One region of the Ornithinimicrobium cryptoxanthini genome, then DNA from elsewhere that is predicted to be linked to it. Evidence: riboswitches for the same ligand, from Rfam matches in the RefSeq annotation. Region 1 holds a riboswitch; the other holds the start of a gene.

Region 1 (10,105 bases):
CAGCCATGATGCAATGATATGTGCTGTCACACAGATGTCATACGCCCGCTGTGGATAGCTCGGCTGCGCGGCACCGGAGCGGCTCGACCCGTCGGCGGTCAGTTCCTGCAGCGCACGCTCGGCCTCATCCGAAGATTCTGGCAATCCGCGTCGGCGCGTCCGTGACCGCTACGAAGAAGTGTGGGGGGGCCTACGAAACCGCTACGAAAAGGTGTGGGGGGCCTACGGAACCGCTACGAAAAGGCGTCGGGGGCCTACGAAACCCCTACCAAATTTGTGTTACCAGAGACCAGTGCCGTTGAGCACCGGAGGCAGCCCGGGCGCGCTGAACGGCACTGCCGGTCGCACCTCGGCCCGGTGCGCCGACCCCGCCAGGTCGTCCTCGTCCAAGGCGAGCGCGCGACCGTCGCCCGCGGGCGTCCCCGCTGAGTCGCGCTGGCCCGCAGGCTGCTGAGCGGGGGCACTGGTGCCGACGGGTCGGTCTGCCAGGGCGTCACCGATGGCCGCAAACACCTGGTCGGTCTCGATCAGGAAGCCGTCGTGGCCATATGGAGAGGTCACGTTCACCAGGCCTCGACAGGCCGGGGCTGCGGCGATGCGCTCACCTTCGGCGGGGGTGAACAGCCGGTCGCTATCGACCACGACGACGGTCAGGTCTGCCGTGATCCGGCGCAGCGCGGCCTCGACCCCGCCGCGGTCCCGGCCGATGTCGTGCCCGTTCATCACCTCGGTCAGCGTCACATAGCTGTTGGCGTCGAAGCGCCGGGCCAGCTTCTTGCCGTGGTGCTCGAGATAGGACTGCACCGCAAAGCGCCCACCCGCGGCCGGCTCCTCACCGGGCTGGGCGGTGGCGCCGAAGCGGTCCTCGAGCTCGGCAGCGCTGCGGTAGGTGGCGTGCGCGATCTGGCGGGCGACCTCCAGGCCGTGGCGCGGTCCGGGGCCGGGGTAGTAGTCCCCCCGGTGGTAGCCGGGGTCGCCCTTGATCGCGAACAGCTGCGGTGTGGCCCAACCGATCTGGTCGGCGGAGGCGATCGCGGAGGTGGCAATCGGCATACAGCGTCTGACCCTGCCTGGCAGGGTGACGGCCCACTCCAGCGCGCGCATCCCACCCATGGACCCGCCGATCACGGCGGCGAAGGTGTGGATGCCGAGCCGGTCAGCCAGGAGCGCCTCGGCGCGGACCTGGTCCCGGACGGTCAGCCGGGGGAACAAGGATCCCCACGGCCGACCGTCCGGCCCCGGCGAGGATGGGCCGGTGCTCCCGCGACATCCGCCCAGCACGTTGGGTGCGATGACGAAGTAGCGGTCGGTGTCCAGCACCCTTCCTGGGCCGATCAGCCCGGGCCACCACCCGGGCGTGGGACTGTCCGGCCCGGCGGGACCCTCCACGTGGGAGTCCCCGGTGAGCGCGTGGAGCACCAGCACGGCGTTGTCCCTGGCCTCGTTGAGCCGTCCCCACGTCTCGTAGGCCATTCGCACGCCGGGCAGGTGCTCCCCGGACTCCAGGGGCAGGTCACCGACTGGCAGCGTGTGCCGTCGGCTGCCGGGCCGGACAGTGTCTGTGGTCATCGCGCTGCTCAGAGCTCCGGTCAGAGACCCTTCGCGGCCCGGAAACCGGTCTCCAGGTCGGCGATGATGTCGTCGATGTGCTCGAGTCCGACGGCCAGGCGCACCAGGCCGGGGGTGACGCCGGCCGCTGCCAGCGCCTGCTCGTTGAGCTGACGGTGGGTGGTGGACCCGGGGTGGATCACCAGGGAGCGCACGTCGCCGATGTTGGCGACGTTGGAGTGCAGCTCGAGCGCGGAGACGAAGGCCTTGCCGGCCTCGAGGCCCCCGGCGATCTCGAAGGCCAGGACCGCGCCGGCGCCCTCCGGCAGATACTTCTGGGCCAACTCGTATGACGGGTGGCCGGGCAGTCCTGCATAGCTCACCGACTCGACCTGCTCGTGGTCGCGCAGCCAGTTGGCGACCTGCTTGGCGTTGGCCACGTGCCGCTCGACCCGCAGCGACAGGGTCTCGATGCCCTGGGCGATGAGGAAGGCGTTGAACGGGGAGATCGCCGCGCCGATGTCGCGCAGCAGGGTGACCCGTGCGCGCAGGATGTAGGACAGGTTCACCCCGCCGAAGATCTCGTTGCCGACACCGAGGTCCTTGCCGAAGGTCAGGCCGTGGTAGCCCTCGTCCGGAGTGTTGAACAGCGGGAACTTCTCGGGGTCCTTGGCGTAGTCAAAGTTGCCGCTGTCGACGACGACGCCACCGATGGCGGTGCCGTGGCCGCCGAGGTACTTGGTGGCCGAGTGGACGACCACATCGGCGCCGTGCTCGATCGGGCGGGTGAGGTAGGGCGTGGCGATGGTGTTGTCGATGATCAGCGGCACGCCGACCTCGTGCGCCACGTCGGCCACCGCGCGGATGTCCAGCACCAGGCCGCTGGGGTTGGCGATGCTCTCACCGAAGAAGGCCTTCGTGCGCTCGTTGGCCGCGGCACGCCAGGACTCGGGGTCGGTCGGGTCCTCCACGAAGGTGACCTCGATGCCGAGGCGCGGCAGGGTCTGGGCGAACAGGTTCTGGGTGCCGCCGTAGAGGCTGGGGGAGGCGACCAGGTGGTCGCCGGCCTGCGCGACGTTGAGGATCGAGAAGGTCGACGCCGCCTGACCGCTGGCCAGCAGCAGCGCGCCGACGCCGCCCTCGAGGTCGGCGAGGCGGGCCTCCACGACCTCCTGGGTCGGGTTGCCGATGCGGGTGTAGATGGGGCCGAGATCCTCGAGGTTGAACCGGGCGGCGGCAACATCAGCGTTGTCGAAGACGAACGAGGTGGTCTGATAGATCGGCAGGGCGCGGGCGCCGGTGGCGGCGTCCGGGGTCTGACCGGCGTGGATCTGGCGGGTGGCAAAGGACCAGGACATGGTGTGCTCCAAGAGGTTTCGGGATGGGACTGTCGGTGGTGCGCCGGGGGCGCGGCAGGTGTGGCGCGCAGTGGGCGGCGCCGCCTGCGGGGGCAGGGCGGTGGGGCGCAGGGGGTCGCGCCGGCTGAGTCGCGCAGACTCGGCCCGGGGGCGGGCGTGGCTGTCTGAGGTGGCGGACTCAGCGGTTGGGCATTCGGCAACAGGTCACAGCAGCGCTCCTTCGTGCGTTACTGGGCCCACCGGTCGACGGGCCCGCGCTTGCGGATCGTGGCTCCGGTGCCACGTCCGCCCGGTCATCACCCGGGGCACCCCACCGCGAGAGGAGGGTTGCCGCCCAACGAACCGGGGCTTGGCGTTGGGACTCTTGACCTGAGGTATTTGTAGCAGACCGAATCACCGAGGTCAATTCGGTGAACAGGGCACGTGAGCGACGACATACGAAGAATATGCGATCGCCGATCGGGTCGGTGCAAGGATTCTGAGGTGGAACGCCTGCGGTGGCGCCGACTGGGTAGCGTCTGGGCATGGGAACCGAGCCCGCACCCGATGGACGCTCAGACCTCGTCCGCGCCTTCGACGGCTGGCCCAAGGCGGTGCGGGTCGTCATCTTCGCGCTCGCGGTGTCGTTCGCTCTCGTGATGCTGATCAGCTATGTCGCGCGGGAGAGCATGGGGATGGCGATCGTGTGGGCGGTCGTCGCGCTGGTCTGGAGCATGATCGGGGTGGTCCGGCTGGGAGAGGCGGACCGCTATGCCCGCAGGGCCCGGCAGGCAGGCGGGTCGCAGGGCTGACGTCCGCCCTGACGCACGAGATGACGGCCGGTGACGACGTCTCGCGTCGTCACCGGCCGTCGGGCAACCGTCTGCCAAGTCCCCGTGGCAGCGGTGAGTTCGTCACCTCAGGGGGTCATCTTTTCTCAGGGTTCGAGGTCCTCGTCGTCACTGCTCCTGCGCAGGAGGGCGGCCAGGCCGACCAGCACCAGCAGGACGCCCAGGGCGACCAGGGTCAGCGGACCGACGTTGCTCCAGTCCAGCACCACGTCGGTCAGCTCGACGAACAGTGCGCCTCCGGCGATCGCCAGGCACACCAGCCCGAGGGCAACCGTGCCCCAGGACGGTCCGGTGGGCCGGGAGAGCTGCTTTGGTGTCGGCTCCTGGCTGGTGTGCAGACCCGTGGTCTGGTCATCCAGTTCTGGGCCAAGCCCTGTCTCAGTGGTGTCCGTCCAGCTGTTCTCGTGCCAGTTGCTGCTCATCGCCCGTCGCCTTCCACCAGGATCTGACCGAAGCCCACGCGGGCCTCGACCTCTAGCTCGACCGGGCCGTCGCCGACCACGATCGCTTCATTGACATTGATTCCACCGAACTCGGGTCTGCCGTCGCCGGGGACGACGCTGCCCATGCCGACGCCGGCCTCGATCCGCACCGTGACGTCTTCCGGCACCAGGATCGTGAGGTTGCCGAAGGAGACGCTGGCCTCGATCGGCTCGGTGAACTCCTCAGCGCTGACCCGGCGCAGGTCGAGGGTGCCGGTCCCGGCGCCGACCCGGTAGGGACCGGGGTCGTCGGACGACGGACCGAGGTTCCACGTGGCGTCACCGACCCGTCCCGAGACGACGAACTGCTCGCCGATCGGGAGTGCTCCCGCCGTCGCCAGCAGGGCCACCACCGCCAGGAACCCGGGGAACCCGGAGGTCCGGCCCACCAGCCCGAGGATCAGCACCACCAGGCCGAGTGCGCCGAGGGCGCCGACCAGACCGATCACGACGGGGTTGACCGACCAGGAGTACTCAGCGGCGGCCCACGCCAACCCGCCGCCCGCCGTCAGCGCCAGGCCCATGCCGAGCAGGGTGCCGGCGACGCCGGCCGAGCGACGGCTCGGGCGCCGCGGCGCAGGCGGCGGCTTGGGGGCCTGCTCCCGCCGGTGCCAGGTGCCGCCTTCTGAGGGGCTGCCCAGGGGCGCGACCCCGCCGTGCCCGGCCCAGGCGGTGGCCCCGCCGCTGGTGGCCGCTGCCGGGGTGCCCGCGAAACCGTCGCCCGCGCTGGCAGCCTCACCTGCGCCGGCACTGTCACCCGGGGCCTGGGTGGCACCGGCAAACGGCGGTGCCGGGTGCTGCGACTGTGTCTCCATCGCGAAGCGCTGGCCATAGAAGCCCGGCTGCTCACGCTTGGACCACTCGCTCCAGAGCCACCAGGCGCCCAGACCCAAGATCACGAGGCTGACCAGTCCCCAGCCGAACGTGCCTCCGCGGTCCCACAGCCAGCCCCCGCCGAACCACCCGAAGGAGCCGAACATGGCCAGCACTGCGACGACCAGCAGGACGATCGACTCGGCGCGTCCGTCGCGCAGGCCTGCCTCGATGTGAGTCTCCTCCTGCTGGTTCGGGATGAGCAGCCAGGCCACCAGATAGATCAGGACCCCCACTCCCATGCCCAGGCTCAGCAGCACGAAGAGCGCGCGGATCACCAGCGCGTCGACCCCGAGGCGCTCGGCGAGGCCGGAGCACACACCTGCGATCCAGTTGTCGTCGGAGCGGCGCAGGTCCACGCGACGCAGCCCGGCGAAGAAGTTGTCCGCGCCCTGCGAGCCGGGGTGCCCGCCATACTTTCCCCCGTGGGGTGGTGTCTGTGTCATGACTCAACTGTCCCGCCCAACCCGCCTCTGCCGCTATGAGGGTCGACCCTGACTGGACCCTGAGAGCACCCCGAGTGACGGGGTTCGCGGCGCGGTCGTGGGGGAGGATGTGGGAGTGACCAGTCCACGCGTGCCACGTCAACCGACGGGGAGTGCCCCGCACCGGCAGCGGCCCCCGTTGCGACGAGTGGCTGACGGCCGGGTGGTGGCGGGCGTATGCCGTGGCCTGGCGGACCACCTGGGGCTGCACCCGTTGGCGCTGCGGGTCGGTTTCATCGGCCTGACCGCTGTCGGTGGCGTCGGTGCCCTGGTCTATGCGTTCCTGTGGGCGACGATCCCCGCCGACGGCCTGCCTGCGAGCGGTGGCGGGGTGGGGCCAGCCGAGTCCGGACGTCCGCGCGGCCGGCTGCTCCCGCCGGATCCCGGCACGCTGCTGATCCTGGCGGGCGGCCTGGCGATCCTGCTCGGCGGCCTGGCTCTCGTGCAGGCGCAGGGCCTCAACCTGCGCCTGGACATCACGATCCCGGTGCTGGTGCTGACTACGGGCGCGGTCTTTGTCTGGTCCCAGCTGGACACCGGCGGGCGCGACCGGCTCCTGGCCCACCACGGAGCCACCCGGCAGCAGGCGCTCGGCAGGTTGGTGGTCGGCATTGGCTTGGCCGTCGCTGGTCTGGTGGCACTGGGCGCGCAGGGGAGCAGCCTGGCTGACCTGCGCGACGTCGGCGTGGCGGTGGTGCTGGCGGTGGTCGGTGTGGGGCTGCTGGCAGCGCCCTATCTGACGCGTCTGTGGCGCGAGCTGCGTGAGGAGCAGTCCGCTCGCGTGCGCGAGACCGAACGCGCGGACATCGCTGCGCACCTGCACGACTCGGTGCTGCAGACACTGGCCCTGATCCAGCGTCGGGCGGACGACCCGGTGCAGGTCTCCCGGCTCGCCCGGGCCCAGGAGCGGGAGCTGCGCAGCTGGCTGTATGCCGGACCCGTCGGTCAGGCGGCCACCCTTGCCGGGGCAGTCGCTGCTGTGGGGCACGAGGTCGAGGACCTGCACGGCGTGCCGGTCGAGGTGATCGTGACCGGCGACCGCCCGCTGGATGCGGACGGCCAGGCGCTGGTCAACGCGCTGCGGGAGGCCATGGTCAACGCGGTGCGGCACGGAGCCCCGCCGGTGTCGGCCTATGTCGAGGTCGGCGCCAGCTCGGTCGAGGCCTTCGTCCGCGACCACGGAGCTGGCTTCGACCTGGACGAGGTCCAGACAGACCGGCTCGGTGTGCGCGAGTCGATCATGGGCCGGATGCAGCGCCACGGCGGCACGGCACGAGTGCGTCGGCTCGAGCAGGGGACCGAGGTCAGCCTCGAGCTGCCGTTGCCCCGCGAGCTGCCGCTGTCCCCCGAGCAGTCTCCGCAGGAGTTCCCACAGAGACCGCCCGAACAGTCCACCGAGTCACGAGGAGCCGAGTCATGACCGGTCAGAGCACCGCCACCCCCATCCGCCTGGTCCTGGTCGACGACCACCGGATGTTTCGCTCCGGCGTGCGCGCCGAGCTGGACGAGGTCTCCGGCGACCGGCTCGAGATCGTGGGCGAGGCGGGGACCGTCGATGCGGCCGTGACCGTCATCCGCGAGCAGCGCCCGGACGTGGTCCTGCTCGACGTGCACCTGCCCGGCGGCAACGGTCGAGGCGGCAGCGACGTGATCACCGGCTGTGCCGGGGTGACGACCGAGTCCGGTGCGCCCGTCCGCTTCCTCGCGCTGTCCGTCTCCGATGCGGCCGAGGATGTGATCGCGGTGATCCGGGCGGGTGCTCGCGGCTATGTCACCAAGACGATCAGCGGCCCTGAGCTGGGTGGCGCCATCGTGCGCGTGGCTGACGGCGACGCCGTGTTCAGCCCAAGACTCGCCGGGTTCGTGCTCGATGCGTTTGGCGCCGCAGCCGGGGAGATCGCCGAGGTGGACGAGGAGCTGGACCGGCTCAGCGCGCGCGAGCGTGAGGTGATGCGCTTGATCGCGCGTGGCTATCAGTACAAGGAGGTGGCCAAGGAGCTGTTCATCTCGGTCAAGACCGTGGAGACACACGTCTCCTCTGTGCTGCGCAAGCTCCAGCTCTCCTCGCGCCACGAGCTCACGGCCTGGGCGATGGGGCGCCGCCTGCTGTGATCCTGCGCATTTTGGGGGTAGTTCGGACCGGGGCGGCTGCGCATTTGTGGGGTGGCTCGGACGGGGGCGGCTGCGCGCGAGTCCCACGAGCCGAAACTGACCATCCGTTTGGCTGCCATGGCAAGCATTAGGGAGGTCGAAACGGTGGCGGTTGAGCTGGCTGCGGTGTGTCGGCTGCTTGCAAGCCTCACGAGCTGAGATGGACCTCCCGTTTGTCGGCCATGGCAAGCATTAGGGCGGTCGAAACGGTGTTTTGTCGAAACGGTGGCGGTTGAGCTGGCTGCGGTGGGCTGGCGGCGTGCGAGCCCCGCGAGCGGAGACCGACCTCCTGTTTGTCGGCCATGGCAAGCAATAGGGCGGTCGAAACGGTGTTTTGTCGAAACGGCGGAGGCGGGCTGGCTGCGGTGTGTCGGCTGCGTGCAAGCCTCACGAGCCGAGATGGACCTCCTGTTTGTCGGCCATGGCAAGCAATAGGGCGGTCGAAACGGTGGCGGTTGAAACGGGGGGTCGAACGGCGCGTGCGGGGCGGAGGTGAGCGAGGTCCAGACGCGGCTAGCGGGCAGGTGGTCGCTGCAGCAGCGCCAGGGCCGCGCCGACGACCAGGATCGCGCCGGACAGCAGGAGGCCGGTGCCCAGGTCCGCCGTCGCATCGGAGACCCAGCCGGTCAGGGTCGGCCCGACCGTCTGGCCGAGACCGAAGGCGATCGTGGCAAAGGCGATGCCGGCGGTCCAGTGCGCCTGCGGCAGGGTCTCGCGCACCGAGATGCTCACGGCCGTCACCACCGCGAGGAAACTCCCGCCGACGATGGCTCCCGACAGATAGGCCGCCACCGCTCCGTCCAGCAGCACGGGCAGCACGGTCCCGACGGCCAGGACCGTCATCACGACGACCATGCCGCGGGAGCCGCCGAGCCGCCCCAGGACCGGCCCCCAGGCCAGTCCCGAGACCGCTGCGGCCGTCCCGAGGACCGCCCAGAACCCGGCGATTACCGGACCGCTCATGCCGTGCTCGGTCAGATAGGCACTGATGAAGGTCAGATAGGCGATGTAGCCCAGGCCGAAGCAGGTGTACGCGAGCACCGGCCAGCCGATCAGTCGGCGGTCCCAGCTGCGGGCGTGCTGTTCCGGCGGGGCGGGGTCACCGACCCGTCGGGCTGCGAGGACGGCGGCCACCGTGGCCACCGCGGCGACGGCCCCCAGCGCGAGCCAGCCCTGTCGCCAGCCCGCACCGGCCGTGCGGTCGAGGATCCACGGGACCAGCAGCCCCGCCGCCACGATGCCCGCGCCAGCACCGCCGAAATAGACCCCGAGCAGCATCGCCGCTCGGCCGCGCGACCCGCGGTGGCTCGCCTCGGCCACCAGCGCGGCGCCGATCACGAAGGCCAGGGCGCCACCCAGCCCGGCGACGAAACGGATGGTGAGGAGCACGGCATACTGGCTGGTCACAGCGGTGAGGCCGATCGCCAGGGTGGTGACCGCAGTGCCGGCCAGGAAGGCCCGCCGGGACCCGATCGACCGGGCCAGCGGCGTGGCTACGAGCGCGCCGACCAGATAGCCGGCGGCGTTGGTCGTGTTCAGCGCGCCCGCCGCGGAGTAGGACCAGCCGAGGTCCTCGCTCATCGCTGGCAGCAGCAGCGCGTAGGCAAACCGGGCCAGGCCGAGCGCGACGAGCGGCCCAGCGGCCAGCCCGAGGGCGAGCAGCAGCCGGCCGTGACCGTCCGACGCATCCGACTCCACGGATCCCGGCTCAGACAGTCGGGGTGTCGAAGTAGCTCCGCCGCTGCCGTGCCCGACCGTCCCCGTCGTAGTCGATGAAGTCCGCAAAGCCGACCTGCACCTGGGAGCCGTCCTTCAGCCGCCCGGTGAAGACACCGCGCACGGACACCGAGGCCCCGTCGACGAGGAGCTGGTCGAGCTGGTGGCTGCCCGACTCGATGACCCGCTCACCCCCATAGAAGGCGGCGATCGCCGGCTGGCCGTGCATCGGTCCATAGCCCGGCCGGTGATAGACGCAGTCGTCGGCGAACCAGTCGAGGACGCCCTGGACATCGCCGGCGTCGACCGCCCGATAGTAGCGGTGCGTGACCTCGACCAGGTCCATCACTGGCCGTTCGTGGCGCCGGCCAACCGCTCGGCTGCCCGGTCGCGGGCGGCCTGTTCGGGCGTGATGCCACGCCTGTCGGCCTCCGCCAGGATGTCCTGCACGCGGTCGCCGATCCGCTCGAGCGCGGCCGTGAGGGTGTCCTCGTCCCAACCGACCACCCCGGCATGCACCTGTATGACGCCACCCGCGTTGGCGACAAAGTCCGGCACGACGGTGATCCCGGCCGCGCGCAGCGCCTCGCCTGCCTCGGCGGAGTCGAGCGTGTCGTTGGCTGCTCCGGCGACGACGCGGGCACGGACCCGGCTGGCGTTGT
Region 2 (10,105 bases), 1.7 Mb from region 1:
TCGCCCCTGATCACTCCCCCAACCTGGGCACGCCTACGGCGCCTGTGCGACAGATATAGCTATCGCACAGGTGCCGCAACGGTGCCCAGGTTGATGAGGAGACCGGACTCGGGTCGGCGCGCGCCGATCAGGTATGCCGGAAGGTCACCTCGGGCGGGTCGGCAAGCGTCTGCGCCACGACGCAGTAGCGCTCGGTCAGCTCCAGCAGGCGTGCCACCTTCGACTCCTCGGCGTCCGTGTCCAGGTCAAACACCAGCTCGATCGCGGTCAGGCCGACGGGAGCCTCCCGGTCGACGCCGAGCGTGCCACGGGCGTCCCACGTGCCGTTGGCGGTGACCGAGGCCGAGCGCAGCTCGACACCCAGCGCGGTCGCGACCGACGAGAGCGTCACCCCCGCGCAGGCGACGAGCGACTGCAGGAGTATGTCGCCAGAACAGGCCTGCGTCCCATCGCCACCGGCCGCAGGGTGCAGTCCCGCCACGACGTCACCGGCCCAGGTCGAGACGGTGGCGGTGAGCCCCGCCTGGTCGACCGTCGCCGTCGCGGTGCTGGGCACCAGTGCCGACGCGGGCTCGTCCTGATAGCCCTTCTTGAGGGGCCGCTGCCGCTCGCGCAGGGCCGCGGCAGCACCCGCTCCGGCGGCACCCGCTCCAGCCACACCCACTCCAGCCACACCCACCGTCGCCACCAGTCAGCCCACCGGCTCGAGCAGGTGCGGCTCGGCATACTCCCTCGGCCGCAGGCCAAGCTCGGCCTCGAGGCGGCGCACCCGCGGGATCACCTCGGTGCCGAACCGCTCGACATCCTCCTGGACGTGCAGGAAGCCGAGCAGGAGCAGGTCGACGCCGACCAGCTTGTAGTCCACGATCCGCTGCGCCACCTGGTCCGGCGTGCCGATCAGCCCGGTGCGGAAGCCGTCGTTGTATTGCACGAGGTCCCGGAACTGGCTGTCGGCCCACATCCCCTTCTTGTCGGAGGTGGCGGCACCGGCCTGCTTGACGGCGTTGCCGAAGTCGTTGACCTTGTCCGCGTCGGCCTTGGCGATGATCTCCTCGACGACGTCGCGGGCCTCAGCCTCCGTGTCACGCACGACCGCAAAACCGTTGAGCCCGAAGCGGACCCGGCGTCCATTGGCAGCCGCCTGGGCACCCACATCGCGGACCTGCTCGGCCACGCCGTCGACGGTGTTGCCGTTCATGAAATACCAGTCTGACAACCGCCCGGCCATCGCGCGGGCCGACGTCGAGTTGCCGCCCTGGAAGACCTCCGGCTGCTGGCGCGGAGTCGGCCGGAAGGTGACGTCACGGGTGCGATAGAAGTCGCCGCGGAAGGTGAACCCGTCCTGCGTCCACAGGCCGCGCAGCACCTCGATGAACTCCTCAGCGCGACGATAGCGCTCCTCGTGGTCCAGCCACGGCAGGCCGAGGTCGGTGTACTCCCGCTTGAACCAGCCGGAGACGACGTTGAGGCAGAACCGGTTGTCGTGCAGCTCCTGCGCCGTCGCCGCGAGCTTGGCCAGCACGGTCGGCGGCCACTGGCCTGGGTGGACCGCCGCGATGACCTTGAGCCGCTCGGTGGCGGCGAGCAGCCCGAGCGAGAAGGAGACCGACTCGTGCTGGGCGTCCGCACCGTAGGACGCCAGGTAGCGCACCTGCGTCAACGCATAGTCGAACCCCACCCGCTCGGCGGTGCGCGCGACCTCGCGGTTGTAGTCCGGCGTGTGGTCGGTGCGCTGGTCGATGTTGGAGACGACCAGGCCGCCGCTGACGTTGGGCACCCAGTAGGCGAAGGACAGCGGGTCGCTGCCGGGGGCTCCCAGCGGGGTCGCGCTCGCCGAGGTGGTCGGGGCGTTTGTGGCAGTGGTGTTGGGGGTGTCGGTCATGGGTCAGGCTCCGTTCGGGGCAGTCAGTGGGGTCTGCGGGCTGAGCGCGGCATAGCTCCCGGCGTGGTGCACCAGGGGCCGCCGGGTGGAGGTCGTGGCGTGCTCGACGCGGGCGATCGCGACGAAGCTGTCACCGGCGTCGACGAGGTCGTGGATGCGGGTGACCAGCCGGCTGGCGACGCCCCGGATCGCGGGCAGCCCGTGGTCGTCGAAGTGCCAGACGTCGTCGTCGACGAAGCGCTTGGCCCGGTCGTGGGCGAAGCGCTCGGCCAGCGGCAGCTGGTCCTCCCCGAGCAGGTGCAGCGCCGCACGACCGGTGTGCGCAATCGTGACGAGCGAGGAAGAGCTCTTGGAGATGTTGAAGGACACCAGCGGCGGGGCGAGGGACACCGAGACGATCGAGATCGCGGTGAAGCCGACCGGCCCTCGCTCACCGGAGCCGGTGATCACCCAGGCGCTGGAGGCGGCCCGCCCGAAGGCGGCTCGCAGATCGGTCGTGGTCGGGTCCGGACGGACCCGGGTGAGAGGTATGGCGGACATCAGGTTCTCCTGTCACCGACGGCGGTCGTCGGCAGGCTAAGCAGGCACGGCCCATGGGGCGCGCCGCGAGAATGCGGGGGGTGGCGCGGGGCAGTTCGGCCCCACGGCGCAGGCAGTTCGGCCGGACGGCGTGGTGCCGACGGCGTGGTGCCGACGGCGTGGTGCCCTGGCGCGGTCAGCCGGGCCGGCGGTCGGCGCGGCTCAGCGGGAGACGGCGTGGTGAAGCAGGGCGGCGGACAGCGCTGGGATCAACAGGCGCTGACCGCCCGGCGCATCAGGTCGACTGCCCGGCGCAGGTGCGGGTGGTGCTCGGTCGTGTGCTGGTGCACGGTTCCTCCATCGATCCTGGCGTGAGCACCTGTCCTCTCACAAGGATGGTTGCTGCGGCGTCAACGAGCCAGATCTCTCGGCCGCTCTGGATGGGTGGCCACACCCAATCACAGGATCTTCGGCCCTGTCAAGACGCCACGCCTCGTCAGCGAATTTCCTTCACCCTGCCGATGCGCGCCAGCGGTCAGCCGCGCTTGCCGACGACCACGCTCACCAGGTCCTTGCGGACAAAGCGGGTGCCGCACGCCGGGCTGAAGCCGGCCGCGGTGACCTGCACCGTGTAGCTGCCGGACTGCTTCGTGTCCCCGAAGCGCCCGGTCGAGCCACCGTCGAGGCGCGGGCGGGCCACCACCCGGGGGTCCAGCAGCCACCCGAGATCGCGCAGCCGCGGGCCGACCGCCGGCGTGACGACCAGCGGGCCGGTCGAGAGCCCCGGTGCCGCCACCACGTGGTGCACGTTTCGGTTGAACGCCCTCAGGTCGTCACCCGGGAACGTGATCCGAGCCCGCGGGTCGAGCGGACCCACCAGTTCGCGCGCCCCGAGTCGACCCGATGCGTCCATCGGCACAGACACCTGGGACGAGGCAAGGATGTCCTCGCCCTTCTTGGCCAGGAGCTCGTCGCGCAGCAGTGAGAGCCGCGTCAGGTCGTCACGCAGCCGGTGGGGTCTGCCGTCGACGACGTCAGGCAGGCGCACCGCGCGCAGCTGCCTGGCGAACTTGTCGAGCAGGACCTTGTAGGGCGGCGGCGGGGTCACCGTGGTGCGCACCTTGACGCCCGACAGTGGCTCCTTGCCGTCCCGCACGACCGCCCGCACACCGATCGGCTGGCCGACACCGACGAAGTGCGGTGCGTCCACCTCGAGGCGCAGCGGGCTGCGGACAAACCCACCGACGGTGTATGCCGTGTGCTGGCGTCGGCGGGTCGAGACCTCCACGGTCCACTGGCCGGCCTCGGGCTCCTGCAGCGCGAAGCTGACATAGCCGGCACCGACGGTGCGGGCGAACTCCGCTGAGGAGAACGACAGCCAGCGCCCGCCCGGCGTGCGCAGACGCACCGAGATCTCGTGGTTCTTCCTGGCCTCACGCGACACGTAGTGCAACCCCTGGTCGTGCCACGCGACCGTGAAGAGCACCGATGCCGCGCAGCCGTCGACCCAGCCGGACACCTCGGAGCGCGAGGCGACCGACGACTCGTTGACGATGATCCCGTCACCGGTCACCTGCCCGCGGATGTAGTTGTAGATCTCGAAGAGGTCGTCGATGGTGGGCATGAAGTAGTAGCGCCCGTCCGTGTTCTCGGCGAGCTGGGCGAGCAGGACCTGGTCCGAGGCCGGCCCCATCGCGCACGAATAGATCGGCAGGCTCGCGGGGAGGGCCGCTGCCGCGTCGAGCGCGCTCGGCTTGGCCGCGTTGCCGGGGTCGCAGCCCTTGTTGTCATATCCATCGGAGAGCAGCACGAGGGCGCGACGGCTGCCCGCCGCACCGAGCATCGCGCCTCCCCGCTCGATGCCGGCGCCCATAAAGGTGCAGCCGCCAAAGCCGATCGCGTCCACGGAGGCGATCGCGTCATCGCGCGTCGGCTGTCCCGTGATCGCCTGTGGAGTGCCTGTCCCGGGGAACTCCTCGCGGCCCGTGTCCCCGAAGCTGACCACGCCCACCGAGTCGTCGACCGAGAGGAGGTCGATGAACTGGCGGGAGGTCTGGCGCGTGACATCGACATAGCCGAGGGTCTGCATCGACCCTGACCGGTCGAGGACGGTCACCACGCTGACCGGATCGGCGGCGGGCACCTCGGCGTTGTCGATGACCAGCGCGAAGTCCTGCCACGGGGTGGCGATGTCGGTGCGGGCGGAGGCGCTGACGTTGGCTGCCACGACGGAGATCTCATAGACCCCGGCGGGGTTCTGGATGGCGACGCCCTCGGTGTTGTTGAGCGAGTCGGCCGTCCCGCCGGTGTTCGACCAGGCACCCGTGAAGACGTTGCCCCGGAAGAGGCTGCCCCCGACCTGCTGCACCTCCAGGTCAAGGTCGTTGACCAGTGCGGGGCTCGCGCCGACGGCTCCGGCTGCATCGGTCCAGGTGAGAGTCACGCGCAGCGGACGTGCCGGGTCGGCGGCGGCGACCCGGATGCGGTATTCCTGACCCGTCGCGGTGAACGCCTGGCGCTGGTCGACGAAGATCTTGGGGCCGCGGTCGCTGGCCGGTGCCTGCAGCAGGGCGTTCTCCAGGGAGATGCGCCCCCAGCCCGCATCGTTGGTCGGCCCTGCGGCGATCGTGCCACCATTGCCGTCCGTGCCGCCGGCCACAGGCTCGGTGCTCGCCACGAGCAGTGCCTTGAGCAGCGCCGGGCTGGGGGTCGCTCCCCCACGGCTCTGGCGCCACCAGTCGATCAGCACTGCCGATGCGCCCGCGACGTGCGGGGCGGCCATCGAGGTGCCGGTCATGCTGGTGTGGTCGGCGTGCGTGGTGCCCGCGGTGTCCTCGTAGGCCACCCGTGCGCTCGCGGCGCTGCGGGCCGAGATGATGTCGGTCCCGGGAGCGGTCACGTGTGGCAGCGTGCGGCCGTCGGCCGCAGCTCCACGTGACGACGAGGTGCGCAGGCCGCGGATGTCGTCTGCAGGATCGCCCTCACCGGGTCGGGCGTTCAGCGCGTTGCCCACCAGCATGGCGTTCTTGGTCGACTTCGTCACGGTCGTCGCGCCTGGTCCGCTGTTGCCGGCGGAGAAGACGATGACCAGCGGAGTGATGCCCGCAGCGGCCGGGTCGGCGTCCCGCACGCCGAGGTCGATTCTGCGGTCGTCGGCGGTGTAGGTGGGCCCGTTCATGGACAGCGAGTTGTTCATGACCTGCGCGCCCTGTTGGGCCGAGGTGGCCACCAGCTGTTGCCACCCGGAGTTGGCGACGACGCTGCCCACCATGGCTCCGGTGGCCACGCCCATGCCGAGGAGGAAACCCTGCGGGTCGGTGTCGCCAGAGCCGCCGTCGCCGGCGGCGATGCCGGCGACGTGGGTGCCGTGACCGTTGGTGTCGCCGCCTGAGGGCGTCCCGCCGTTGCCGGTGACGGCAAAGGCCAGCCGGCCGGCCAGGTCATCGTGCACCGTGGCCGGGTCGTTGGTGCTGACCCCGGTGTCGCAGATGGCGATGGTGACCCCTGCGCCGTCCGCGCCGAGCGCCGTCAGGTTTGCCGCATAGCCCACGTTGGGCGCGGTGTTGGGGGCGGCGGCGCCGTCGAGGTCCTCGAACACGATCTGGGCGCCGCGCTCGTCCTCGAGCTGCGGCGTGTGGATGGCGTCGACCCAGCGCACGTCCGGGTGTGCGGCCACCGCCGCCAGCGCCTCACGGGGCAGCTGTGCGCGGATGCTGACATAGGCGTCCGAGGTCTCCGGTCCCACCTGCTCGACGGTGCCGCCCGCCGTCTCGATCAAGGCGGTCACGGCGGCGATGTCGCCGTCGGCCAGGACCCCGACGTCCAGGGCCTCGATGGGGCCCACCCCCGGGGCCTCGTCCTCGAGACCGAGCAGGACCGGATTGACCTTGTAGGCCGGCTCGAGCGGACCCGTCCACTCGACGAAAGGCAGCGCCGACAGACCCGCGACCGTTCCCGCCTCCGCCCGCACGAAGTAGGCGAACGGCGAGACGGGCTCCACGAGTCGAACTCCACGCTCGGCCAGGGTCGCGAGCCAGGACTCCTGGACCGGTCCAGCCAGCAGGACCAGGTGGTTCACCCCCTCCGACTCGGTCTGGTCTTGGAACTCGGGGGGCGTCTGGGGAGTGGTGCCACGCTCCGCATCGATCTCGTAGGAGAAGAACCGGATCAGGTGCGGGTCGCGGAGGTGCTTGACCCGGAAGCCGCGCGCCTCCAGCTCCTGGACGCTCTGCGGCTCGGCGTCGACCAGCTGCCCCCGGTCCAGGGCGGCCACGACGCGCACGTCGTCGGGCAGATCGGCTTCGGCTGTGGCTCCCGGGTCACGGGCTGTGATGACGTAGCGCTCGGACATGGTGTCTCCTCTGCACGTGGCAGGGATCGGGTCCTGAGTGGTGGCGAGTCCCCTGCTGCCTCACCTGCCCACGACGCTAGGACGCACCGGGCCGCGCTGTCGTCGGCCCAAAGGATGAAGTCAGTGCCGGATAACGTCAGTTTCATTTGACGTCAGTGCCAGATGACGTCAGTGCTGGAGGTCGATGACCAGACGCTCGGGACCGGCCAGCCGGAAGACCCGGAACGGCGCCTGCTCCTGGGTGCCGATGAGGACCTGGACCTGACCCTCGAAAGGCGCTCCCCGCAGGACCTCGGTCACCTGGAGGAGATCGCCGCCGTCGACCAGCAACAACCCCGGGTCGTATGCCGTGTCGCCCGGCTCCGGATAGGCCATCCCCTGCGCGACGACCTGCAGGACATGGTCCCCCGCCAGGTCCACCGGGAAGCCGCTGCCGTCCATGGCCGGTGCCTCGGCATACTGCACGAGCCACCCGGCCTCTCCCGTGCCGGAGAGGTCGAGCACCACGCGGTCAAAGTCGTCCTGCAGCCCGAGTCGCACCTCGTCGATGACGAGCTGGGCAGCCTCACCTCCGGGGTCCTGCCGCACGACGGCGTCTGCCGCCTCGAACTCCGGCAGCCCGGACGGCTCATCGGTGGCACCTGCCTCCCCCGCCGGCCCGTCCTGCGTCGTCACGTCCTCGGTCGTCGCGCCCCCAGTCGTCGCGCCCCCAGTCGTCACATCCCCAGTCGTCACGCCCCCAGTCGTCGCTCCCTCGCCTGAGGTGGTGGTGGGGTCCGCGCCCGTGGTGGTGGGGTCCGCGCCGGTGGCCGCGGGACCGGTTGTCTCGGCGCCGGTCTCGGCGGGCTCAGCAGACCCGGTGGGATCGTCGTCACTCTCGGTCGGCGCCGTCGGCCCAACACTGACCGACGGCTCCTCGTCCACCGCAGAGCCGCACGCCGCGAGAGCCAGGACGGTGGCGAGGACCGCCACCGCCTGCACACCGCTGTGCCGGGTGCTCATGGGGTGATGATACGCCCGCACCCGGCGGCCGGTGGGTCACGCGGCAGACTCCGCCGACCCCGGTGGTGCGAAGTCTCCAGCCGGCCGGGGTGCGGCCGTCGGCAGGGCGACGGCTTCCGCGAGAGTCGCCACGTGGACCCCGATCAGCGGCACCTCAGCCTCGGCACACGCGTCGATCGCGACCTGGTGCCACTCCCGGTCGGCGTCACAGACCGGCCCTGCCTCGCGCACGATGGCCAGCACCAGCGCGAGTGGCCCCGCATGCTCGTCGCCGACCATCTCGCACAGGGCGATCGCCCAGCGCATGGCGGCCCAGCGTTCCTCAGGGCCGGCCGGGTCCGGGACGTCCGAGACCAGGATCGGCTGCATCAGGTGGCCCTCCCGGTCACAGAAGAGGAAGGCCAGGCCGCCGTTGACCAGGTCCTCCTCGTCCAGGAAGGCCTCGAGGGCGGCGTTGGCCACCTCGGGGTCGTGCAGCGGACGCATCTGCGCCCGCGCTGTCAGATCGAATCTCTTGTTGTCACTCATGGACAAATGGTGGCAACTGCGGTCACTTGCGCGCAGAAGTTGTCCACAACCCAGATGCTCGGCGACGACCCTGGACCTCGTTCAGGTGGGAGCGAGCCCCGACCCCGGCCCCTCAGAGCAGTTGCGACACCGTGTGGATCAACAGTCCCACCAGGCCCCCGACCACGGTGCCGTTGATCCGGATGAACTGCAGGTCCCGGCCCACGTGCAGCTCGATCCGGTCGGCGGCGTCGCGCCCGTCCCAACGGTCGATGGTGTGGGAGATGACCGAGGTGAGCTCGGCGCCATACCGAGAGATGAGCAGTGCCGCAGCGTCGGCGCCCCAGGCATCCAGGCGGGCCCGCATCGTGTCGTCGTGGATCATCCGCCCAGCCAGGTCGCCCAGCTCCTCGGCAAGTCGGGTGCGCAGCTGCCCGTGGGGGTCGCCCAGCTGCTCGAGGAGCACGATCTTGACCGCGTCCCAGACGGCGACGACGCTCGGGCCGACCTGCGGGTGCTCGAGGATGCGCTCCTTGAGCCGCTCGGCGTTGGCCATCGTGTCCGGGTCGTGCTGCATGTCCTGGGCCAGGTCGGCCAGATAGGAGTCGAGCGCCTGCCGGACCCGGTGCCCCTTGTTGTCGTCGACCTCCTTGGCCCACGCCACGAGCTCCTGATAGATCCTCCCGACGACCATGTCGTCCACCCAGGTCGGGGACCACCACGGCGCCCGCGCCCCGATGATGCGGTTGACCTCCGACGGGTGGGCCACGAGCCACGAGTGCAGCTCGCGGAAGCCGATGTCCATCAGCCCCTGGTGCGCCCGGTCCTCCACGACCGCCTCGAGCAGGTGCCCAGCGAGCGGGCTCAGCGGCTCACGGCGCACCCGCGGCAACAGGGTCTGCTCGACGAACGCCTGCAGGTCCGCGCCACCGACCCGCTCCAGCGCGCGAGCGGCCAGCGGCGAGGCCTCCTGGATGACTCGTTCGGCGTTGACGGGATCGCTGAGCCACTCCCCCAGCCGGGCGGTGACCTCGGCGTCGAGCACCTTCTCGCGGATGGTCGGCTCGGTCAGGAAGTTCTCGGCCACGAAGTGCTCCAGGCTGCGCGCGAGCATCTCCTTGCGTCGAGGGATGATCGCGGTGTGCGGCACGGGGATCCCCAGAGGGTGCCGGAAGAGGGCGGTCACCGCGAACCAGTCGGCCACCGCGCCGACCATCGCCGCCTCCGACGCGGCATTGACATAGCCCCAGGCGCCGTCGCGCCCATGGGTCAGCACGAAGACGATGGCCGCCAGCACCAGCAGGCCACTCGCCATCAGCCGCATCCGGCGCAGGTTTGCCCTGCGGGCGGCGTCGTCGGGGCCCAGGGACGGCACGGGCGTATGCCGTGTCTGCTCAGTCGTGCGTGTGGCAGCAGTCATAGGCACATCTTGTGCTATCCATCCCGCTAGGGCCGAGCCGCGCGCCACCACCTGGCGTCCCGGTCACCTCCGGTGAGACCCGACTTCGGGACAGTCCAGCACCGACCTGCGGCGGCCCGAAGTCATCCCGCAGACCGATTCCCGCCCGTCCTCACCGCCCCTAGGCTCCTGGCTCACGAGGGCTCCAGCACGCACCGACGGCGGTGCCTGCCACCCTCGGTCACCGAGAGAGAGTCAAGGTCAATGGGGTTCTTCGACAAGATCAAGAAGGCATTCGACACGGGTGGGATCAAGGTCGAGCTGGAGGCACCGAAGTCGTTCGACTGGGGCGACCAGACCATCCCGACCCGCGTCACCATCGTCGGCCACGAGTCCGAGCCACGCAGCATCCGGTCGCTGAGCTTCACCCTCAAGGACGAGGGCG

What was found. A riboswitch is a leader RNA that binds a small molecule or an ion and turns the genes downstream of it on or off. The one in region 1 is predicted to bind S-adenosylmethionine.
Region 2: it holds a riboswitch for S-adenosylmethionine, as region 1 does, so the genes downstream of both, NF557_RS05780 (flavin reductase family protein) here and NF557_RS15320 (bifunctional o-acetylhomoserine/o-acetylserine sulfhydrylase) in region 1, are expected to answer to the same signal.

What each region holds. Positions count from the first base shown of each region.
Region 1 is NZ_CP099490.1:3,329,268-3,339,372, reverse strand. It holds gene NF557_RS15330 (hypothetical protein) at 1-7, opposite strand, end outside; gene metX (homoserine O-acetyltransferase MetX) at 280-1,569, opposite strand; gene NF557_RS15320 (bifunctional o-acetylhomoserine/o-acetylserine sulfhydrylase) at 1,590-2,906, opposite strand; SAM riboswitch class IV at 3,156-3,276, opposite strand; gene NF557_RS15315 (hypothetical protein) at 3,431-3,697, shown strand; gene NF557_RS15310 (hypothetical protein) at 3,823-4,158, opposite strand; gene NF557_RS15305 (PspC domain-containing protein) at 4,155-5,537, opposite strand; gene NF557_RS15300 (ATP-binding protein) at 5,653-6,996, shown strand; gene NF557_RS15295 (LuxR C-terminal-related transcriptional regulator) at 6,993-7,688, shown strand; gene NF557_RS15290 (YbfB/YjiJ family MFS transporter) at 8,241-9,425, opposite strand; gene NF557_RS15285 (nuclear transport factor 2 family protein) at 9,436-9,789, opposite strand; gene NF557_RS15280 (Glu/Leu/Phe/Val family dehydrogenase) at 9,789-10,105, opposite strand, start outside.
Region 2 is NZ_CP099490.1:1,226,149-1,236,253, reverse strand. It holds gene NF557_RS05795 (SAM-dependent methyltransferase) at 1-10, shown strand, start outside; gene NF557_RS05790 (OsmC family protein) at 128-658, opposite strand; gene sfnG (dimethylsulfone monooxygenase SfnG) at 692-1,882, opposite strand; gene NF557_RS05780 (flavin reductase family protein) at 1,886-2,422, opposite strand; SAM riboswitch class I at 2,756-2,848, opposite strand; gene NF557_RS05775 (S8 family serine peptidase) at 2,937-6,752, opposite strand; gene NF557_RS05770 (AMIN domain-containing protein) at 6,921-7,754, opposite strand; gene NF557_RS05765 (hypothetical protein) at 7,791-8,282, opposite strand; gene NF557_RS05760 (DUF445 domain-containing protein) at 8,395-9,681, opposite strand; gene NF557_RS05755 (hypothetical protein) at 9,925-10,105, shown strand, end outside.